Regions from separate parts of the Rhodococcus sp. JCM 9793 genome, predicted to be linked through region 4. Evidence: riboswitches for the same ligand, from Rfam matches in the RefSeq annotation. Region 4 holds a riboswitch; each other region holds the start of a gene.
What was found. Region 4 has a riboswitch for S-adenosylmethionine ahead of metX (homoserine O-acetyltransferase MetX). Riboswitches for the same ligand answer to the same signal wherever they lie in the genome.

Region 1 (5,352 bases), 2.5 Mb from region 4:
GAATTCTATAGAACTGACATTCGAATTTCAATAGTCCTTGGAACGCATATTCGATATGGGGGATGATGATCTCGGATCGAAGTCGAGGTGGTGGAACCTCCGACCGGCGCAGAATTCAGATCAGTGCGATTCTAATTGTGTTCCAACATAATTCAACGGCCAGTAACGTGAATCAACCGTTGACCGCATGTCCGAATCGCCTTACAGTTCGAGGCGCAATCCAGAGCGATCGAGAGACCTGGCTCAATGACGTCGCAGTACCCCCCGCATTCGGGTGCGGGTGCTACCGCCGGACGACACACCCCGCCGAGGAGATCGGCCCGCATCCATTCGAGAAGCGCTTGACCCGAAAGGCGGAGTCCGCGTGAAATTCCTGCTCCTGAGCCTGATCACCCACCAGCCGGACCCTGTGACCGGAGAATTGCTCAGCCCCTCCGACCGACTTCGTGAGGTCGTCGACACCGCAGTACTGGCCGAGCAACTCGGCTTCGAAGGATTCGCGGTTGGTGAGCGTCACGAGCATCCGTTCCTGTCGTCATCGCCTCCGGTGGTGTTGAGCAACATTGCGGCGCGGACATCGAACATCGAACTGTGGACCGGTGTAACGACACTGAGCCTGCTCGATCCGGTGCGCGCCTACGAAGACTATGCGACTCTCGACAATCTCTCCGGAGGTCGCTTGCAGCTGATAATCGGCAAGGGTAACGGCACAGCGCAGGCCGACCTGTTCCACGTCACGCCCGACGACCAGTGGGATCGTAACCGTGAAGGCTACGAACTCTTCCGGCTGTTGTGGGAGAACGAGCGGGTCACATGGGAAGGATCCTTCCGGCCCTCGCTCACCGACGCGGTCACGGTTCCTCGTCCGCTGCAACCACGTCTGACGATGTGGCATGGCAGCGCCACGAGCCGCGAATCCGTGGATGCAGCAGCACAATATGGCGATCCGGTGTTCTCGGCCAACGTCACCAACCCGATCGAGCCATACGCCGAACTGATCGAGTACTACCGCGACAGATGGGCGGCATACGGGCACGACCCCTCGGATGCACGGGTGGGAGCGGGCACGGCGGGACTGTACGTCGCGCCGACGTCACAGGAAGCAGTCGAGCGGTTCCGGCCGTTGTTCGAGCAGCGGCAGCAGTTCGCGCGGGGCTCGGGGCTGCCGGTGGTCTTCGAGAGTGTCGAGGACTTTGTCGAACGCAGTTCCGCGCTCGTCGGCGGCCCGCAGCAAGTGATCGACAAGGTGCTCCGCTATCACGAGCGTCTCGGACATGAAGTCATGCACGTGACAGCCGACCGAGGTGGGCTGACTGCAGCGGAGCAGCGCGCGAGCCTCGAGCTTTTCCAGGCGGAGGTGGCTCCCGTGTTGCGGAAGGAGATTCAACACCGCCGGCCCGTCGATCATCGATCTCGTTCGTCGCGTCGAGCGGGCCGGATTCGCGATCGCGACATTCGCCGACCCGGCAACTCGAGGTGACCACCCCATGATCACAGGTCGTCTCGACCCCGTGGAGGTCGTGGCATTCGCGGCCGCTTTCACCGAGACAATCGGATCGGTCCCCGCCGTGGGCGCGATCCATGCCGAGCCGTTCCACCTGGCGAATCAGCTTGCCAGCGCAGGTTTTGCGTCGCACGGTCGTGCAGGATGGGTCGCGGAGACCACCGATAGCCCGACTCGGGCAGGTACATACGGCGCTACTCAGGTGACCGACCCGGAAGCGCTTCACCGCGAAGCCGACGAGGTGACCGGTGCGGTGCGTTGCGCGGCCTGGAGTTCGAGCAGATCGAATCCGCCGCGGTCGGCCCGGCGGGCGGAGTAGCCGAATGCATCGTCGATGTCCCCGATCTCCCCGGACGTGAGTCCGTTCGGCTCCGCGAGCCCTGGAAACGCTGAAGAGTCGGGGGCGACGCCGGGCCAACCGCCCTCGGACGGAGAGATGCTGCCCTGCTCGGTATCCCAGGGGCGGTGGATCGATGCTTTGCGTCCCGCGTGAGTGAGCTGAATGCCGGCGCGGGTGCCGCGCTCGTGAACGAAGTCGACGATGCGAGACCATGCGCGAGTCTGCTCGTCGTTCCACAGCCCGGTGTCCTGCGGACTGATCCGCCCGCCCGGTGTGACGGCGGTGGCCTCGGCGACCACCGCACCGAACCCTAGGTGCGTGCCGCCGACTTCGGTGCGCTCGATTACCGAAGGTCACCTCGCGCAGTGCGAGGGGCTCGAACAGGATCTGGGCCGATGTGGCGGTGTCGAGTGTGGATTCGGTTCGAACGGTCATGAATCGGCCTCGCGGGGGGGGCGGATGCACAGTCGCGGATTCGGTGACGATAGTGGCTACTGCTGCAGCCTCATAAGACTTTCAATCACCGTGAGGGGAACGGTTCATCCGGGGGCCGGGAATGTCTAGCATCGACAACGACCATCCAGAGCGACCGAGAGACCTGGCTCGACGACGTCGCAGCAACCCCCCTACCTCGTGGGTGAGGGTGCTACCGCCGGGAACGATGGAGGACTGTTCATGACACACGAAGATGTCGTGGTGACGTGGTCGTGCCTGCATATCGACCTGTGCCGGCACAGTGCCGACATCTGTCGACGGTCGACCCGTCCAATTCTCATCCGGCCGCATCGCTTCGGTTCGATGCTGCCGCTGTCATGTAGAGATCGCTGTCATGTAGAGACCACGGAGTTCAGGTGTCCTTCTCGTTCATTCATGCATCCCGTCGTGTGATTCCGGTGGTGGGTGTCGCTGCGGTGCTGGTCGTCGGTTTGTCCGCGTGCGGATCCGAGTCGGCCGCCGCGCCGGGTGGTGGTACCCCGCAGGCCGGGGGCACGCTCAGGTACGGCCTGTCGCAGGCCCCCACGTGCGCAGATCCCGCGCAGGCCGGCAGCAACCAGACCATCTACGTCGCTCGTCAGGTTGTCGACTCACTCACAGATCAGGACCCCGAGACCGGTGAGATCACGCCGTGGCTCGCCGAGAGCTGGGACGTCAACGAGGACTCCACACAGTTCACCTTCCACCTGAAGGAAGGCGTGACCTTCAGCAACGGAACACCTTTCACCGCAGAATCGGTGCAGAGCAACTTCGATTCCATTGTGAACACTCTCGGCGGAGTCAAGGCTCCGCAGGCCACCGGATACCTCGCCGGTTACACCGGCACCACCGTGATCGACGAGCACACGGCCAGCGTCGATTTCTCGGCGCCCAACGCGCCGTTCCTCCAGGCCACCTCGACTCATCAACTCGGGTTTCTCTCCGCAGAGGACGTCGCGAAGAGCGCCGAGGAACGGTGTGCAGGCGAACTCTCCGGCACGGGACCGTTCACGTATGAGGACTACCAGCAGGACCGGTCGGCAACCCTGGTCAAGCGTGCCGGGTACGCCTGGGGATCGGACGTCTTCGCGCACGACGGTGAGGCGTACCTCGACCGCATCGAATTCACGATCGTTCCCGAATCCGGTGTTCGCACAGGCTCTCTTGCCTCCGATCAGCTCGACGCGGTCTCCGATGCCCTTCCGCAGGATGCCGCGCAGATCGAAGGGGTCGGTGGCCGCATTCTCACCACGCCGAACCCTGGCCTCCCGTTCGGGTTCCAGCCCAACGTGAGCCGCGGCGTACTCTCCGATCCCGCCGTCCGCAGTGCGCTGATCCCTGCGATCAACCGCACCGAGCTCGTCGACACGGTTCTCGGTCCCGACTTCGAGCCTGCGACGAGCGCCCTCGCCTCGGTGACACCCGGGTACGTCGCGGTGGACGAGGTCACGTACGACCCCGACGCTGCGACGAAGATCCTCGACGACGCCGGATGGGTGCCGGGCGACGACGGCATCCGCGTCAAAGACGGCCAGCGGTTGAGCTTCTCGGTGCTGTTCAGCTCGGTGTTCGCGGGGAACCAGGCGATTCTCGAACTCGTCCAGCAGCAACTGCGGGAGGTCGGTGTCGACCTGCAACTCGATCTTGTGTCGACACCCGAGACCACTGCCCGCCAGACTTCCGGAGACTACGACACCACCTACTACAACAGCACTCGAGCCGATGGCGACATTTTGCGCACAGCGTTCGGTACGGAGGGCCGGAACCTCAACCAGCGTGGTCCGATTCCGGAACTCGACGACGTACTCACGGCGCAGCTCACGACGACCGACCCGGCGGCACGGAACGGCTACATCGGGGAGGCTCAGCAACTCGTGATCGACAACGCCCTGTTCATTCCGACGGTGGAGTTGTCGCAGGCGATCGGTGCCGGACCGAAGGTACAAGACCTGTTGTTCGAAGCGTCGGCACGCCTGCAGTTCTTCGACACCTGGCTCAGCGAGTAGACATGATGAGCTACCTCGCTTCCCGCTTCCTCCAGGCCGTCGGCGTCCTGTGGGCCGCCTTCACCGTCTCGTTCGGCGTTCTGTTCCTCCTACCGTCCGATCCGGTGAGCATGGTGGCCGGCTCCGACAACGGAACACCGGTCGACGCTGCCGCAATCGAGCAGCTGCAGGCGCGCTACGGCCTGGATCAGCCGGTGTGGGTTCAGTACTGGAATGCTCTGAGCAATGCGGTCCGCGGTGATTTCGGAATCTCGATCTCCACCGGCAGGCCGGTGACGGAGGCGATCGCCGACGCGTTGCCGAGTACCTTTGCCCTCGCATCGTTCGCGCTGGTACTGGCGGTGGCCTTCGGTACCGTCGTCGCTTTTTTCGCCACGTACACGCGTATCGGCTGGTTGCGGAACGTCTTGTTCTCGTTGCCTCCATTGGGTGTCGCTGTGCCCACATTCTGGGTGGGACTTATTCTGCTCCAGTTGTTCTCGTTCCGGTTGAAGCTGTTCCCCGCGTTCGGTGAAGGCGGCATCGGACACCTGCTGCTCCCCGCGATCACACTGGCGCTCCCCACGGGCGCAGTCATCGCGCAGGTGCTTGCGGTGAGCCTGCAGACCACAGCGCGTCAGCCCTACATCGAGGCTGCCAGGGCGAAGGGTGCATCGAGGTGGCGCGTCCAGACGCGACACGCTCTGCGGTTGTCCAGTATCCCGGCCTTCACGATTGCCGGTGTGATCGTCGGCAATCTGATCGCAGGATCGGTTGTCGTGGAGACGGTCTTCTCCCGTGCAGGTCTCGGGCGCTTGACCCAGATGTCCGTTATGGCACAGGACATTCCGGTGGTGCTGGGCATCGTGGTGTTCGGTTCGGTCGTGTTCGTGATCGTCAACCTCGTTGTGGACCTGTGCTACCCACTGATCGATCCGCGGATCGTCGATGGAAGACGCGGTGCCGGCGGTGCCTCGGGGCGTGGCGAATCGGTACGTGCTCGGGCAGACACGGGCCCGGCGATCGACGAGGACACGAAAGTGGGTATC
Region 2 (5,352 bases), 1.2 Mb from region 4:
GACATCAAGTGGTGGCTCGGCTCGACGGTCAGAGGGGTCCGGGCGGCCCTGACCGAACTGGAGGCCGTGGAAGTGGATCTCGAGGGACGTACCGGCTACTTGCTTCCCGCCGACCTCGACCGTGCTCCGGCTGTCGAACCGTGGGGTGCACTGTTGCCGTCGCTCGATCCCACGACGATGGGCTGGTTCGAACGCGAGTGGTATCTCGGCCCCTACAAGCAGCAACTCTTCGACACCAGTGGAAACGCGGGACCGACGGCGTGGTGGGACGGCAGGATCGTCGGCACGTGGTGGCAGACCGACGACGGCGCAGTTCGACTCCACATGCTCGAAGATGCAGGGAAGGAAGCCACGGAATTCCTCACCGACGAAGCGGCGCGGCTCGAGGAATGGCTCGGTGGTGTGCGGGTGATGCCGAGATTCCCGTCACCCCTCGCCAAGGCCTTGGCAGCCGGGTAACTCAGGAAACCCGCAGCGCGGGCCGGTCGGGGTGTTCGAAACGCACGACGATGTCGGCACCGGGCGAGGCGTCGGCGGAATGCGCGAGTAGTGGCGCGATCGTCCAACGATGGTCGGAGGGGGTTCGCCGCTCGAGCGCACCCTTGGACATTCTCAGATCGACGGTCGTATCGAACGTGAGACCGCGGCCGAGGAGCATCGGGCCGGCCACGATGATCACGTGATCGTCTGCGGCGTCGATCCGGCGGGCTCGGGCCGAGCGGTCGGTGGTCTCGTCCCACAGTCGCGGAAGAAAACGATGCCGCTCCTTCAACGACGACACCACCTCGCGGTCCAGCGCGTCGTAGTCGAACCAGCTCGACCGGTAACTCTGCTCGTCGGTGCGCCCGTGTTCGAGACGGAGCGATGCCGGTCGCACGAAATCGTGCAGTGCTACCGCGTGCGCGGGACGGCCCGCGGTGCGCAGGGTATCGACCACCCGCTTTGCCAGATCCATGGGGTCAGCGGCGTCGGCGGCCGAAATGGCCATGACGACCCGGCCCGGTCGTGCGCATGCCCGCTCGGCGAGCAGTTCGGCAAGTGCGGCCGGAGAGATCGGTGTGAACGACGCCATCCGATCAGAGTAGGCATCGAGTGCTCGTAAGAACCGGAAGGCCTCGAACGGACCCTTCACACGGATTCGGGAGTCCTATCGGTCACTGCAGCATGCTCCGGGAGCGGTGTCGCGACCGAGCGCTTGGGCTGTGTCCGAACGTGGGTGACGTAGAGGGCAAGACCCACGAACACGACACCGCCGACCAGATTGCCCAGAACCGTCGGGATTTCGTTCCAGATCAGGTAGTCACCGAGGGTGAAGTCTCCACCCAGCAGCAGACCGGACGGGAACAGGAACATGTTGACGACCGAGTGTTCGAATCCCATGTAGAAGAACAACATGACGGGCATCCACATGACGAGAACCTTGCCCGGCACACTCTTCGACATCATCGCTGCCACAACACCGGTGGACACCATCCAGTTGCACAGCATTCCACGGAAGAACAGGGTCGCCATGCCGGCAGCGCCGTGCTCGGCATACCCGAGCGTGCGGGCCTCACCGATCTCGCCGAGACGCTCACCGACCGCGTCCGGCGGGATCGAGTAGCCGTAGGTGAGGATGAATGTGATCAGCACGGCCACTGTGACGGCTCCGAGGAAGTTACCGACGAAGACCAGTCCCCAGTTCCGGAGCATCGACCCGATCGTCACCCCCGGACGTTTGTCCAGATAGGCGATGGGGACCATCGTGAACACGCCGGTGAGTAGATCGAACCCCAGCAGGTAGAGCAGACAGAATCCGACCGGGAAGAGAATCGCTCCGAGGAGCGCGTTGCCGGTCTGCACGGTGACGGTGATCGCGAACGCCGCTCCGAGCGTGAGGATGGCACCGGCCATGTACGCCCTGATCAGGGTGTCGCGGGTGGACATGAGGACCTTGCTCTGGCCGGCGTCGACCATCGCGCGGGCCAACTCGGCGGGTGGAACGTAGGACACAGCAACCTCCTGGTGAGAACAATGCCCGATCAGTGTCAGCAGTGCCCGTCACCAGTGTGTTGCGGGGCAATAAGGATGCGTTGCGTTCTCTTCCGAGCGGGGCCGCTCGGGTTGTGAGATCTCTCGATCATGTATATTGGCGGTGCTTCACGAGATGCCGTCGCCAAGCTCCGACTTGACGGCACGCCAACCCCACGCTCGCGGGTGGCTCGGATGACGAAGCGGCTCGCGGCCGACCGGCCCGGGCACGAGCGCCCCGCCCCGGGGCCGACCCGGAGGAATAACCATGACCGACCGTATCCACAGTACCGATCGCGCAGACGCCCACGAGTGCTCCTCGTTCGGCGACGGTCACCACGTCCATTTCATCCGCGCCCGTAAGGCCTTCGGCGATTCCGACCTCAGTGTCGGTGCGCTCGTGTGCGTGCTGGACGATACTCACGTCGAATTGTCCTGGGACGGAATACGGCTCGTATTCCGGCATCATGACGCCGCCGCGATCGCCCGGGTGGTCCACGCGGGTGGGGAGATCGGGACCTGGGTTCCGCAGTGGCGGGTGCTGATTCTGCCGGGTTCCGATCCCCATGTGCCCGCGACCTTCACTCTCGCCGCTCCTGATCACTGGACGGATTGCGTATCGGGACGTGTCCCGGCGCTGACGTACGTGCCCGGACGGTGAGGATTCGGATCAGTTCTGTTCGGCCTCATTCCAGAACGAGGGAAGCTCCACCGCCAGACGCTCTTTCGCCTGCATCGGTAGTGAATGGGTGGTCTCGGGGAAGACGTCGACCGTCGCGCGCGGAAGCGTTCGTGCCCGCTGCGCGGCGGTGTCGCCGCCGGCGAGTGAATCCCGTTCCGCGATGGCGACATAGGTGGGCATGGTGAGAGAGTCCATCTCGTCGTCGTTGAGGGGCGAGGGCGTCGGCAGTGCTGCCGAATAGTGCTCCGAGCCCGCAGCGATCATCTTTGCCATGTCGTCGTTCGGATCGAACTCGGCCCCGCCGACCTTGCCGAGGGCGGTGTTGCGCCAGGCCTCCGGCAGGAGCGGCAGGCTCGACACCATCGTCCACGCCATCATGCGAGCGGACGGATACGCGAAGGTGAAGACGGGTTCGAGGAGCGTCAGCGATCGGACGCGATCGGGGAATCGCCGTGCGTATGTCGCTGCAATCGCGCCGCCGAACGAATGGCCGACGATGTGGACGGGTTCGGCGGCGAGTTCGTCGAGTGCGTCGTCGATCCAGGTCGCCTGGTCACCGAAGGAGGTCAGCGGAACGCTCTGCACCGACAGTCCGGCATCACCGAGCGAGTCGAAGGCGAGAACGCGTCGGTGTGGCAGGAAGTCGGTGAGATTTTCGGTCCACATCGGGACACCCGACGACCGGCCTGGTACCAGGACGACCGGAGCGGAGTCCTCGGTTTCCGGTGAACTCCACTCGTAGACACGAACCGAGCCGAAACGGGTCGTGACGTCGAGGGTTGCCGTAGGGGAGGGGAGCGCAGACATTGCCTGTTCATACGCCTCGACGTAGGTGCGGCGACCCTCCGCATCGCGGAAGTGCCCGACCTTCTGAGCTCCGAAGAAGAACTGCTGCACACTTATTGCGCCCACTGTGGCAAGCGCGGCAATCACGACAAACCCGCTACGGCGAAGCCATCGGTGACGGAGCAATCGGTGGTGAAGGCGGGTGGGTGGTGGATGGTCGAGCCGGGCGTATGTGCCTACGGTGTGCTCACTCACGTCTCTTCTCCTCGATGTCGGCGATCCGAACTGTTTGCAGTATAGAAATATTGTAAAATCCTGTCATGCCTAAATTGGTCGACCATGCCGAGCGCCGCAGAGAGCTCGTGTGGGCTCTGTGGGCTGTGATCCACGAACGAGGTATCGACGGGGTGACTTTTCAGGCGGTGGCGGTCGAGGCCGGCGTCTCGATCGGCAGGATCCAGCACTACTTCGAATCGAAACAACATCTGATCCGGTCCGGAGCGCAGGAGATGGTCGCCGGTGCTGAGAAGAGCTATCGCGAACTGGGATCGTCCGGCGATCCGAAAGCAGCCCTCGCGACGTTGCTCATCCAGCCTGTCCCCACCGATGCATCGTCGCGTGTCGGTGTGTCGGTCTGGTACGCCTACCTCGCGAAGACGACGAACGATCCGTGGATCAGGTCGTTCCTTGCCGAGGCGTCGCGGGGGACCGTCGGCGAGGCCGAGCGACTTCTTCGTCGCGCCGGCCTGTCCGAGGTCGAGGCACACGACGAGGCCATGAGGTTGGTGGCACTCAGCAACGGTGCGACGCAATCCGTGCTGGTTGCGGGGATGGATGCCGATGGAGCGGTCGATCTCGTCACCCGCGAGATCGACCGCAGCGTGAAGGCGTTCACCGTCTGCGCGGCGGACACGGGGCTCGCTCGATCGCCAGACCGCACGGATGCGATCCCGTCGCCGGCTGGATCGAGCGGTGCGCGAAAGTCGTGACGGGATGCCGGGTCCGTCGGCCTATGTCGGTGGGGAGGGTCACCATGGCCTCATGGGAAACACACATCACGCATTCGACTACATCGAACTCGGCGCTACCGACCTCCGCGCGTCACGCACCTTCTACGAATCCGCCTTCGGCTGGAACTTCAACGACTACGGGCCTGAATACGCCGGCATTCGCGCAGTCGAGGGTGACGGAGAGGTCGGCGGACTGACGACTCTGCGCGCACCGGGCACAGCCGGACCTCTGGTCTTGCTGTACTCCAGCGATCTCGACGCCTCCGTCGGCGCGGTCGAACGTGCCGGAGGCAGAATCTCGTCAGGACCGTACGACTTTCCCGGCGGGCGCCGGTTCACCTTCCTCGATCCGAGTGGTAACGAACTGGGCGTGTGGTCCGACGCGTGAATCCTCTCGGCCATCGATCGTCGGGGACAGCCGTCGGGCAAGTGGGGTGGGTCAGACCGCGGCGTCGACCCACCGCGCAACTCCGGCCTGCGCGAGTTGCGGAATCTGCTCGGCTGCCCACGGGCTGATGAGCCACGGAACGGTCGCCGCAGTCTGCATATCCGTCCACGACACCCACGACCACTCCATCACCTCGGATGGTTCGGGGTCGAGGCCGGATGCGGCGCGGGCGCAGAACACTGGGCAGACCTCGTTCTCGACGGTTCCGTCCGCTGCCGTCGCGCGATACCGGAAATGCGGCAACACGCACGTGACATCGTCGACGACGAGGCCCAACTCCTGCTCGAGGCGCCGACGCACCGCGTCCTCGAGGGATTCGTCCGGCCCGGGATGACCACAGCACGCGTTCGTCCACACGCCGGGCCACGTGATCTTGTCCAGTGCGCGCCGTGTGGTGAGGACCCGGCCCGCGTCAT
Region 3 (5,352 bases), 2.7 Mb from region 4:
AGCATGCCGGTGACCGGGGGGAGGGTGTGCAGGTCGACACCATGACCGATCTTCGCCCCCAGCGCCCGCGCATACTGACGCATCCAGGGCGCTCCTGACAGATTGGTCGCACCGGACGCCTCCGACAGTCGCTGCGCTGTCCACAGACGTAGGTGGATCGAGCCGCCGCGGGGATAGCTGCCCGGTGTCAGCCCGCGGAGGAGGATCCGGGCGCCCAGGACCGCGGTGCTCATCCGGCCGAGCGGAGTAAGGAACACGACGATGCCGACGGCGACCCACCACCATGACAGAGTCGCGGTCCACGGCACATCGGTGACGAGCGCGATGACGTTGTTCAGGATCGCGAGCCACGTGATCCATTGGAGACCGGTCAACGTCGTCAGAGGCACGGTCGCGGCGAGCTGGAGGAACTGCGCCCATCGGGAGACCGGGGCGACCTCGCGTGGGGCTGCGGTCGCGGTGGGGGCCAGTTCGTCGAGGTAGACCGCGAGAGACCCGAGCCGGGGACGGTCGTAGAGCTCCGCGACCGTCATCTCGGGGTACCGCTCACGCAGTGCTGTGACGAGCTGTGCGGCAGAGAGGGAACCGCCGCCGAGTTCGAAGAAGTCGTCGTCGAGCCCCTCGATGTGGGCGCCGAGCAGTGACGACCACAGTCCCGCGACCCATTCCGCCGTCGGGGGCAGCCCGAGCGCTTCGACCGAGTCGGCGTCGGCGCCGGGCAGCGGCCACGGCAGTGCGTTGCGATCGACCTTCCCGGACGTGCGCGTGGGCAGCTCGTCGACGAGAGCGAGACGTGGCACGAGTGCAGCAGGAAGCTGCTCGGACAGCAGGTCGTGTGCCGACGCGACGTCGAAGTCGGGATCGGTAGAGGCGATGTAGCCGACGAGAATCGAGCTCCCGGCGGCGGTCTTGCGGACCGCGCACGCACCCCCGGCGACACCGGGCAGATTCTGCAGTGCGTTGTCGACCTCGCCGAGCTCGATGCGGCGCCCGCCGATCTTGACCTGGTCGTCGGCGCGGCCTTGGAAGAGGAGTCCGGCACTGTCGAGCACGACGAGGTCGCCGCTGCGGTAGGCGCGGTCCCAGCCGAGGGTCGGCATGGGCGCATATTTCTCGGCGTCCTTCGCCGGATCCAGGTAGCGGGCAAGCCCGACACCACCGATCACGAGCTCGCCGGTCTGCCCTTCGGCGACGGGATTGCCCTCGGCGTCGACGACCGCAAGATCCCAGCCGTCGAGTGGGAGGCCGATGCGGATGGGGCCGGTGCCGTCCATGATGGCTGCGCACGCGACCACGGTCGCTTCGGTGGGGCCGTAGGTGTTCCACACTTCGCGGCCGGGCACGGCGAGACGCTCGGCGAGGTCGGGCGGGCATGCTTCACCGCCGAAGATGAGCAGGCGCACCGCTTCGAGGGCTTCGCCGGGCCACATCGCCGCGAGGGTCGGGACCGTGGAGACGACGTTGATGTTGCGGGAGACCAGCCACGGGCCGAGATCCATTCCGGAGCGCACCAGCGAACGCGGCGCCGGAACGAGGCACGCGCCGTGCCGCCAGGCCAGCCACATCTCTTCGCACGACGCGTCGAAGGCGACGGACAGGCCGGCGAGCACCCGGTCGCGGGGGCCGAGCGGTTCGTCCTGGCAGAACAGGTTCGCTTCGGCGTCGACGAAGGCTGCGGCGTTGCGGTGTGTGACGGCGACGCCCTTCGGGGTGCCGGTGGAACCGGAGGTGAAGATGATCCACGCGTCGTCGTCGAGGGCAGGCTCGCGTACCTCCGGTTCGTCGGCCGGTGGTGCGGTGCCGGGACCGATCCCCGCATCGGTGACGATCGCGGTGACTTTCGCCTCGGAGAAGACCAGCTCGGCGCGTTCGTCCGGATCGTCGGCGTCCACAGGGACGTAGGCCGCGCCCGCCGCGAGTACGGACAGGATGGTGACGTAGAGGTTCCTGGACCCGGACGACATGCGCACCCCGACGCGATCGCCGGCGCCCACACCTGCCTCCGCGAGTCCACGGGCTCCCGCGACCACCAGGTCGAGGAGTTCGGAGTATTCGAGCATCGTCGTGCCGTCGTCGATCGCGGGAGCGTGCGGGTGCGCTTCGGCGGTGGCGCGCAGTACGTCGACGAGTGTGCGCGGCGCGGGTGCATGCGATCCGCGCAGAAAGATCTCCGGTACGAGCGACGTGTCGTCGGCTGCGGGTGGGGGTTGAGCAGACAATCCGCTGTCCTTCTACTCGATTGGGCGATCCGGTTTATCTCACGTGAAGGTGGACAGCAGATGAACTTTCGGTGCGTCCGAAATCGGAGATCGTGCGGTGCTGCATCACGCAACAGAGCAAAGCACGACGGCGGCTCCTTTGCAGGTCAGAAGGAGAAATTTGCGTCTGCTCGAGATCGGTGCTCCGGCCTCGATCGGGGCATCGACTTGACACGAAGTGTGCCCGGTGTCATTGTCTTCGACAGGTCATGAGTACCAGCGTCAAGCCCCGGCTCGCTGGTCGGCAACCCTCCACCGCGGTGGGGTGCTCCGGGTGACGACCTGGCTGACGTTCCGAACCTGGGCGCAGCAAGCGCGGACTCCGCCGGCGAACGATTCGCCTCAGTTGTGGCGATCACCGACGGGTCCCTGATATACGAGGGAAATTCGTCATGACTGTTGCCACCGCCACCTGTATCGCTCCCTTTGCTCGCGTGTCGGGCTGTGACGTGCAGGTTCCTCTCGTACAGGGCGGCACCTGCTCCTACGCGAACTTCGATTATGCGGCCAGCGCACCGGCTCTGGCGAGTGTGACGGACCGGATTTCCGAACTGTTGCCGTTCTACGCCAGCGTGCATCGCGGCGCGGGCTATGCATCGCGTATCAGCACCACGAGCTACGAGGACTCTCGCGAGTCGGTCTCCCGGTTCGTCGGTGCCGATGAGGATCAGGTCGTGGTCTTCACCCGGAACACCACGGATTCGATCAATCTGCTCGCCGGTGCGGTCCCCGGTGATGTCGTGGTCCTCGACATCGAGCATCACGCGAACCTGTTGCCGTGGAAGAACACTCGTGTGGTCGAAGCTGCCGACTCGGTTTCGGAGACCGTGTGGCGGATCGCCGTCGAGCTCGAACGTGCACCGGCGGCACTGCTCGCCGTGACCGGAGCCTCCAATGTCACCGGCGAGGTTCTGCCGATCGCCGAACTCGCCGACCTCGCCCACGCGTGCGGTGCGCGGATCTTCGTCGACGGTGCCCAGCTGGTCCCGCATCGCCGCGTCGATCTCGCGGAGCTCGGTGTCGACTATCTCGCGTTCTCGGGCCACAAGTTGTACGCGCCGTTCGGTGCCGGTGTGCTCGTCGGGCGTCGTGACTGGCTCGATGAGGCGGAGCCGTATCTTGCCGGTGGTGGTGCGGTGCGTGAGGTCTCCCTCGATCACACCGAGTGGGCGTGCGCCCCTGCCCGTCACGAGGCCGGGTCCCCGAACGTGCTGGGGGTCGCGGCGATCGCTGCCGCGTGCGACACCCTCGCGTCGCACGACGCCGAGGCCGCGGCACGTCACGAGGAACTGTTGTGCGCGCAACTCGTCGACGGCCTGCGTGACATCCATGGCGTGGAAATTCTTCGCCTGTGGGATGATTCGGCGGACTGCGTCGGTATCGTCACCTTCGGCATCGACGGCTTCGAGCCCGGTGAGATCGCTGCGTACCTTTCGGCCGAACACGGCATCGGGGTTCGCGACGGCCGCTTCTGCGCCCACCCGTTGCTCGCCCGAGTCGGCCTTCCCGGCGGTGCGGTGCGCGCATCCCTGGGCCTGGGAAGTTCCTCTGCGGACGTCGATCGTCTGCTTGCGGCCCTTCGGCAGCTGGTTGCGGATGGGTCGTCGTGGTCCTATTCCAAGGCCGATGGAGCGTGGGGCCCGTCGCCGGAGACCCGGCCCGGTCTCACGCCGTCGGGCGACGGTGCGGCGGAATGCGTCTGATGATCGCGCTCGCGATCGACAATTCCCCACAGGATCAGTAGGATTTCCGGCATGGCAGTGTGGAGTTCGACAGAGGCAGCGGTGCAGTGGTGCCGTCGCCACGTCGATCTGTGCCGCACGGCCTCCTGTATCTGTTCGGACTGACGAGGTTCCCGCTCCCATTTTTCGATGCCTTATCAGGCATATCGAGAGGAATTCTCATGTCCTACAGCAACTTTCCTTCGGGCAGATCCCTGCGTGTCGCGGTCGAGTTCGTGGAGGGATCCGGCCCTGACGTCTGGGCCGATCTCACCGTCGATCGTGACGGCGGAGGGTCGCTCGACCTCAGTGCCGCTCCGCCTACCGTCGTGCGGGTACGCGCAGTCGATCTGCGGGAAGCGCGCAAGATCCGCGATCGGGTACGAGCCGATGCCGTCGCGGAAGTGCGCGATCCCGACACTCTCACCGTGCTGGTCGACCTCGAAGTGATCGTCGACGTCGAAGTGCGTGTGGCTCGTCGCCGCGCACAGGACGCGTGGCGCAGGGACGGTGGGGGAGCGGCCGGCCTCTCCTATGTCGGCACACCGAGCGGACTGGGTGGTCTGATCGCCGACATTCATGCAGTGAAGGTCGCCGACGGTGTCACGTTGATCCCGGTGGCCGGCGGCGCCACGGTCGACAACATCGTCGACGGAGCCCTGCCGTGGCTGCGGTCCCGAGGCCTGATCGAGATTTCACCGTCGTCGGTGGAGATCGGCCGCAGGTTCGCCGAAGGTCGAGGCATCGAGGCCGGCATCGGCCGAGGCGTTGCCCTCGCATCCTGACCTGCCGGGAATCGGTATCAGTCGACCACGACGTCGACCCCCGCGGTCACCCGCAGGAGTTCGGTGAACGATGTGCGGAAGAGGGTGTCCTGGCTCCCGCCCGACGCCCACAGTTCGGGGTACCCCGCCAGCGCACTGTCGACGTAGGTCGGCAGGTTGGTGGGGTGTCCGAGCGGAGCCACGCCGCCGAGTTGTTGCCCGGTGACCTCCTCGGCCAAGTCGTCGGGCGCGGGGGAGAGGATGCCACCCAACCGGCTGCCGGTGAGTTCGAGGGATACCCGATGGGCGCCCGAGACCAGAATCAGGACCGGCTCGTCGTCGAGAAGGAATACGAGAGACTCGACGATGGCGCCGATGTCGACCCGCACGGCCGCTGCCGCCTGTTCGGCGGTGCGCACGGGAGTCGACTGCGTGGTGATCAGGCCGTGATGTCCCCGGGCGATGAGCGTGTCGGCGACTCGAGCGGCATTCGGGTGCAGTGGCCTGGGCATGATGCCACCCTATGAAAACCGGTGACTGCTGTGACGGGAACGCAGGGACCGGATCCACAAGTATCGACGTGATCGGAAGCTCGGTGCGGTTTGCGCT
Region 4 (5,352 bases):
CTGGCCGGGTTCGTCGTCTGCCGACACGGCATCGACGAGCACTGGGGCAGAGGGTGTCTTGATGGCGGGGATGAACGCCACGATGACAGCCGCGATCAGGGCGATGCCGATACCGATCGCGAGCACCATGTGGAAACCGGCTTCACTGGGCACTGCGATGCCGTCCAGCTGGATCGTCATTTGCGCGAGCACGATGCCCACGATCACGGATCCGATCGACGTGCCGAGTGAGCGCATGAGCGTGTTGAAGCCGTTCGCGGCGGCAGTTTCGCTGTGTGGCACGGAGCTCATGATGATTGCGGGCATGGCCCCGTAGGCGAACGCGACACCGCTGTTGACGACGAGGCCGGCAAGGAGAATGCCCCATGCGTGACTCATCGCGAGCAGCGCGACGCCGTAGCCTGCGGCGAGGATGACGACACCCAGCAGGAAGGTGAACTTCGGCCCGCGTGCATCGCTCATCCGGCCGCCCACCGGCGAGAGTACGAGCATCATGAGGCCGGCCGGAGCCAGCCAGAGCCCGGCCGCAAGGATCGACTGGCCGAGACCGTACCCGGTCGCCGTCGACAGTTGCAGCACCTGCGGGAAGACGAGCGAGCTCGCGTACATCCCGAACCCGACGAAGATCGACGCGATGTTGGTCAGTAGCACGCGAGGTCGTGCGGTCGTGCGCAGGTCGATCAGTGGATCGGAGGTGCGCAGCTCCCACGTGCCCCACAAGACGAGGACGATGACGGCTGAGACCAGCAGTCCGAGCGTGAGCGGGGAGGACCATCCCCACGAGGATCCCTTCGAGATTCCGAGGATCAAGGAGACGAGGCCGACCGCGAGTCCCGCGGCGCCGATTCCGTCGAAGCGCTGCCCTCCGGCGCCGGCGGGAACGTCGGGGACAACCCTCCAGATCGTGAGTGCGATGAGACCGCTCACGATGGCTGCGGCCCAGAAGAGCACGCGCCAGGAGGAGAACTCGATGAGGGCAGCAGAGATCGGCAGTCCGATCGCGGCACCGGCGCCGAGCGTGGAGCTCACCGTCGCGATGGCCGAAGAAAGCCTCTCCTTCGGCACCACGTCACGCAGCAGCGCTATTCCGAGCGGAACCATGCCGGAGCCGAGGCCTTGCAGTGCGCGACCGAGGATCATGACCTGCAGGGATGGGGCGAGGGCGCAGATGATGGCGCCGATGGTGAGTGGCAGTGCAAGCAGGAGCATCATCCGGCGCTTGCCGAAAAGGTCACCGAGGCGCCCGGAAATCGGCACGGCGACTGCCGCGGCGAGCAACGTTGCCGTGAAGATCCAGGTGGTGTTGTCGGAGGTGGTGTCGAAGATCCCGGGCAGCAGTGCGACGAGCGGTGTGACCATCGTCTGCGTGAACGCGGATGAGATGCCGGCGGACGCGAGTGCGGCGATCACCAGCCCTGGGCGGGCAACGGGTTTGGCCATAGTAGGGGAGTCCTTCCGATGAGCCGTGCAGCTAACCTGCATGCTTCATGCATATGCACTATACATATGTATCTAGCATATGCATAGTGCATATGTATGATGCATGCCCTCTGTTAGGCTTCTCACAGGACATTCAGGCTTCTCATGAGACGAGGAGGATCGCCATGGACCGTCGCATCGGCGATATCGAGTACGAGCAGATGCTGCTGAGTCGTCATACGATCGCGGGGCATCGGCGCGGACGCATGCTCGAGCGCAGTTCATATCTTCTGTTGAGCCGCATCCGGTCCGATGGGCCCCGCTCGATCGGCGAGCTGAGTGAGGCGCTGCGCCTCGACGCGTCGACGCTGCAGCGGCAGACCGCGGCGGCTGTGCGCGACGGACTGCTCGAGCGCGTCGACGACCCTGCCGGCGGCATCGCCCGCAAGTTCGCGCTCACCGATTTCGGCCTGGAAAGTCTCGTTCAGGCCCGTGATCGGTCGGTCGCCGCACTCGAGCGCATCCTCGTCGATTGGACCGACGAGGAGGTCGCAGCCTTCGCTGATGCCCTGCATCGATTCAATGTGGACATCGAGGAATACGCGCAGCTGTCCGTTCACTCGGCAGAGGCCGACTCGGGGTTACGTAGATAGCTCGGGATTACGTAGATAGACCGTCGAGATCGGGCCGGATCGATCGGCCCGATCAGGCCCTCGCCAACCCCATCAGTTCGACGAGCAGTTTCGCGACCGCATCGGCCTCGGTGAGGAAGCCGTCGTGTCCGTCGCGTGACTCGAGGACGCGCAGACCGTCGCAATTGGGCAGACCATCTGCGATCTCCTGCTGCAATCGGATCGGGTAGAGCCGATCGGAATCGACACCCGCGACGATCGTCGGCACACGCGTGCTCCCCAATGCGGCCTCGATGCCACCGCGACCGCGGCCCACGTCGTGCCGGTTCATTGCGTCGCTGAGCACCACATAGGTCCCGGGATCGAATCGGTTGACGAGCTTCGACGCCTGGTGGTCGAGATAGCTCTGCACCGCGTAGCGCCCGTCACTCCACGGATCCTCGTCGTCTTGAGCAAGATTCGCGAACCGTGAGTCGAGTTCTTCCTCGCTGCGGTATGACAGGTGGGCCATGCGGCGGGCAATTCCCAGCCCGGCCTCCGGTCGGCGGCCACTCTCGTAGTAGTCGCCGCCCTGCCAGTCCGGATCTGCCATGATGGCAGCGATCTGGGTGCTCTGGATGCCGATCTGATCGGCGGTGGCACGGGCACCGACTGCGAGGACCAGCGCTGCCCGCACCCGGTTCGGGTGGGTGACGATCCATTCGAGCGACCTCATGCCACCCATCGATCCACCCGTCACCGCGGCCAACGAGTCGATGCCGAGAGCATCGAGAAGGGCGGATTCCGCGGTGATCTGATCGCGGATGGTGATCCGGGGGAATCGCGAACCCCACGGTTTTCCGTCGGGCGCGGTGCTGCCCGGTCCGGTGGTGCCTTGGCATCCGCCGAGGACGTTGGTGGCAACCACGCACCATCGGTCGGTGTCGATCGGGGCGCCGGGGCCGACCATGCCGGACCACCAGCCGGGGGACGGGTGATCCGGTCCGGCGGGCCCGGTGATGTGTGAGTCGCCGGTCAGGGCGTGCTCGACGAGTACGACGTTGTCGCGGGTGGGCGACAGCGCGCCCCACCGCTGCAGAGCGATGGTGACGTCGGGAAGGATGTCGCCGCTCTCGAGGGTGATGTTGCCGATGTCGACTGTGTCGAGCTGTCCGTCTTCCGCGGGGAGTTCGATCCGCCGACGGTTGGTACCTGCTGTCAAGATGCGACCGCCTCGAGGCCGGTGGTGATGGTCATCGCGTCCTACTTGCCATGTCGGAGGGCTGGAGGGGGCGCCGGTGTCGACAGTTCATCAGCATTTCGAACCTCCCAGGAGCCGGCTTGTCGTCGGCGGTGCGCCGACGACCGTGTCCTCACCCGGAGCACCCCACCCTGGCCGGAGGGTTGCCGACCAGCAAGCCGGGGCTTCGCGCTGGCACTCATGACCTCGTCGGAAGTCTAACGGCTGGGTCGGGCGGCTCGATAGGCGGCTCTCGACCTCTCCTCGGCCGGTGTCGGACATGGCGAAAGTTACTGCTCAGTAGCGTTCGAGAGGGCGTGACCAGGGTTGTGTGCGGATCGAATAGCAGTACGCTTGTTCTGTTTGGCTCCGCACCGGACGCGTGCAGAGCCACGCTCGGATACCTGAGCTGAAGGCGGCCGTATTCCTGAAGTGCGGCCGATCGGGGACTCGACTGCCGTCCAAGGAGGACACGAACCGCGTATGTCCAAGATCAAGGTTGAGGGTAAGGTCGTCGAACTCGACGGCGACGAGATGACTCGCATCATCTGGCAGTTCATCAAAGACAAGCTCATCCATCCCTATCTGGATGTCGATCTCGAATACTACGACCTCGGCATCGAGAATCGCGATGCGACCGACGACCAGGTCACCATCGACTCCGCGAACGCCATCAAGAAGCACGGTGTCGGCGTCAAGTGCGCGACCATCACCCCGGACGAAGCGCGCGTCGAGGAATTCGGCCTGAAGAAGATGTGGCGGTCGCCCAACGGCACAATCCGTAACATCCTCGGCGGCACCATCTTCCGGGCCCCCATCATCATCTCCAACGTGCCTCGGTTGGTTCCGGGCTGGACCAAGCCGGTCATCGTCGGCCGTCACGCATTCGGCGACCAGTACCGCGCCACCGACTTCAAGGTCCCCGGGGCCGGCACCGTCACCATCACCTACACTCCGGACGACGGTTCCGAGCCGATCGAGCACGAGGTCTGCAGGATCCCCGAGGACGGCGGCGTCGTCATGGGGATGTACAACTACAAGAAGTCCATCCAGGACTTCGCGCGCGCCTCGCTGTCCTACGGTCTGCAGCGCAATTACCCGGTCTACCTGTCGACCAAGAACACGATCCTCAAGGCCTACGACGGCATGTTCAAGGACGAGTTCCAGCGGATCTACGAGGACGAGTTCAAGGCGGAGTTCGACGCAGCGGGGCTCACCTACGAGCACCGCCTCATCGACGACATGGTGGCGTCGTCCCTCAAATGGGAAGGCGGCTACGTCTGGGCCTGCAAGAACTACGACGGTGATGTCCAGTCCGACACCGTCGCGCAGGGCTACGGCTCGCTCGGCCTCATGACCTCCGTACTGATGACCCCGGACGGCAGGACCGTCGAGGCAGAGGCCGCACACGGCACCGTCACCCGGCACTACCGGCAGCACCAGCAGGGCAAGCCGACGTCGACCAACCCGATCGCGTCGATCTTCGCCTGGACCCGTGGTCTCGAACATCGTGGCAAGCTCGACAGCACCCCCGAGGTCATCGAGTTCGCCCAGGCGCTCGAAGACGTTGTCATCAAGACTGTCGAGGCGGGCATCATGACCAAGGACCTCGCGCTGCTCGTCGGCCCCGAACAGTCGTGGCTGACCACCGAGGAGTTCCTCGGTGCGCTCGACGAAAACCTGCAGAAGGCCCGCGCCTCGCACTGAGATGCGGCCCTAGCGACGACACGGGATGTCCTACCAGGGGCGTCCCGTGTTCTCGGCTCCGGTCATCGCGGTTTTCGGCTCCGGTCATCGTGTCGGATACGGTGTCGGCGTGCCCCTCACCATCACCACAGTGAATGTCAACGGCGTACGCGCAGCGGCCGGCAAGGGCCTGCTGGCCTGGCTCGGGACATCGGCCGCCGACATCGTCTGTCTTCAGGAAGTGCGCGCGAGTGAGAAGCAGTTCCACACTGCGATTGCTCCGGCCCTCGACGCGGGCTGGCATGTCGTGGGATCCGAGTCGTCCGTCAAGGGCCGGGCGGGGGTCGCGATCCTGTCGAGAACGCCGGCAGATGCCGTGCGAGTGGGTTTCGACGA

Region 1: linked by a shared signal. The riboswitch ahead of ACZ46K_RS03065 (ABC transporter substrate-binding protein) and the one ahead of metX (homoserine O-acetyltransferase MetX) in region 4 are both predicted to bind S-adenosylmethionine.
Region 2: linked by a shared signal. The riboswitch ahead of ACZ46K_RS20110 (hypothetical protein) and the one ahead of metX (homoserine O-acetyltransferase MetX) in region 4 are both predicted to bind S-adenosylmethionine.
Region 3: linked by a shared signal. The riboswitch ahead of ACZ46K_RS30340 (aminotransferase class V-fold PLP-dependent enzyme) and the one ahead of metX (homoserine O-acetyltransferase MetX) in region 4 are both predicted to bind S-adenosylmethionine.

The regions. Positions count from the first base shown of each region.
Region 1 covers NZ_AP043721.1:198,402-203,753, reverse strand. Annotated here, with positions in the region: gene ACZ46K_RS03080 (LLM class flavin-dependent oxidoreductase) at 365-1,480, shown strand; gene ACZ46K_RS03075 (LLM class flavin-dependent oxidoreductase) at 1,404-1,823, shown strand; gene ACZ46K_RS03070 (oxidoreductase) at 1,727-2,143, opposite strand; SAM riboswitch class I at 2,418-2,512, shown strand; gene ACZ46K_RS03065 (ABC transporter substrate-binding protein) at 2,696-4,324, shown strand; gene ACZ46K_RS03060 (ABC transporter permease subunit) at 4,327-5,352, shown strand, end outside.
Region 2 covers NZ_AP043721.1:3,896,406-3,901,757, reverse strand. Annotated here, with positions in the region: gene ACZ46K_RS20125 (winged helix DNA-binding domain-containing protein) at 1-459, shown strand, start outside; gene ACZ46K_RS20120 (hypothetical protein) at 461-1,072, opposite strand; gene ACZ46K_RS20115 (formate/nitrite transporter family protein) at 1,129-1,992, opposite strand; SAM riboswitch class IV at 2,138-2,250, shown strand; gene ACZ46K_RS20110 (hypothetical protein) at 2,279-2,671, shown strand; gene ACZ46K_RS20105 (alpha/beta fold hydrolase) at 2,681-3,733, opposite strand; gene ACZ46K_RS20100 (TetR/AcrR family transcriptional regulator) at 3,799-4,467, shown strand; gene ACZ46K_RS20095 (VOC family protein) at 4,520-4,876, shown strand; gene idi (isopentenyl-diphosphate Delta-isomerase) at 4,928-5,352, opposite strand, start outside.
Region 3 covers NZ_AP043721.1:6,076,494-6,081,845, reverse strand. Annotated here, with positions in the region: gene ACZ46K_RS30345 (Pls/PosA family non-ribosomal peptide synthetase) at 1-2,219, opposite strand, end outside; SAM riboswitch class IV at 2,464-2,580, shown strand; gene ACZ46K_RS30340 (aminotransferase class V-fold PLP-dependent enzyme) at 2,651-3,961, shown strand; gene ACZ46K_RS30335 (putative leader peptide) at 4,013-4,105, shown strand; gene ACZ46K_RS30330 (hypothetical protein) at 4,162-4,764, shown strand; gene ACZ46K_RS30325 (YbaK/EbsC family protein) at 4,782-5,255, opposite strand.
Region 4 covers NZ_AP043721.1:2,704,375-2,709,726, forward strand. Annotated here, with positions in the region: gene ACZ46K_RS14525 (MFS transporter) at 1-1,440, opposite strand, end outside; gene ACZ46K_RS14530 (MarR family winged helix-turn-helix transcriptional regulator) at 1,605-2,072, shown strand; gene metX (homoserine O-acetyltransferase MetX) at 2,125-3,252, opposite strand; SAM riboswitch class IV at 3,363-3,477, opposite strand; gene ACZ46K_RS14540 (NADP-dependent isocitrate dehydrogenase) at 3,754-4,977, shown strand; gene ACZ46K_RS14545 (exodeoxyribonuclease III) at 5,087-5,352, shown strand, end outside.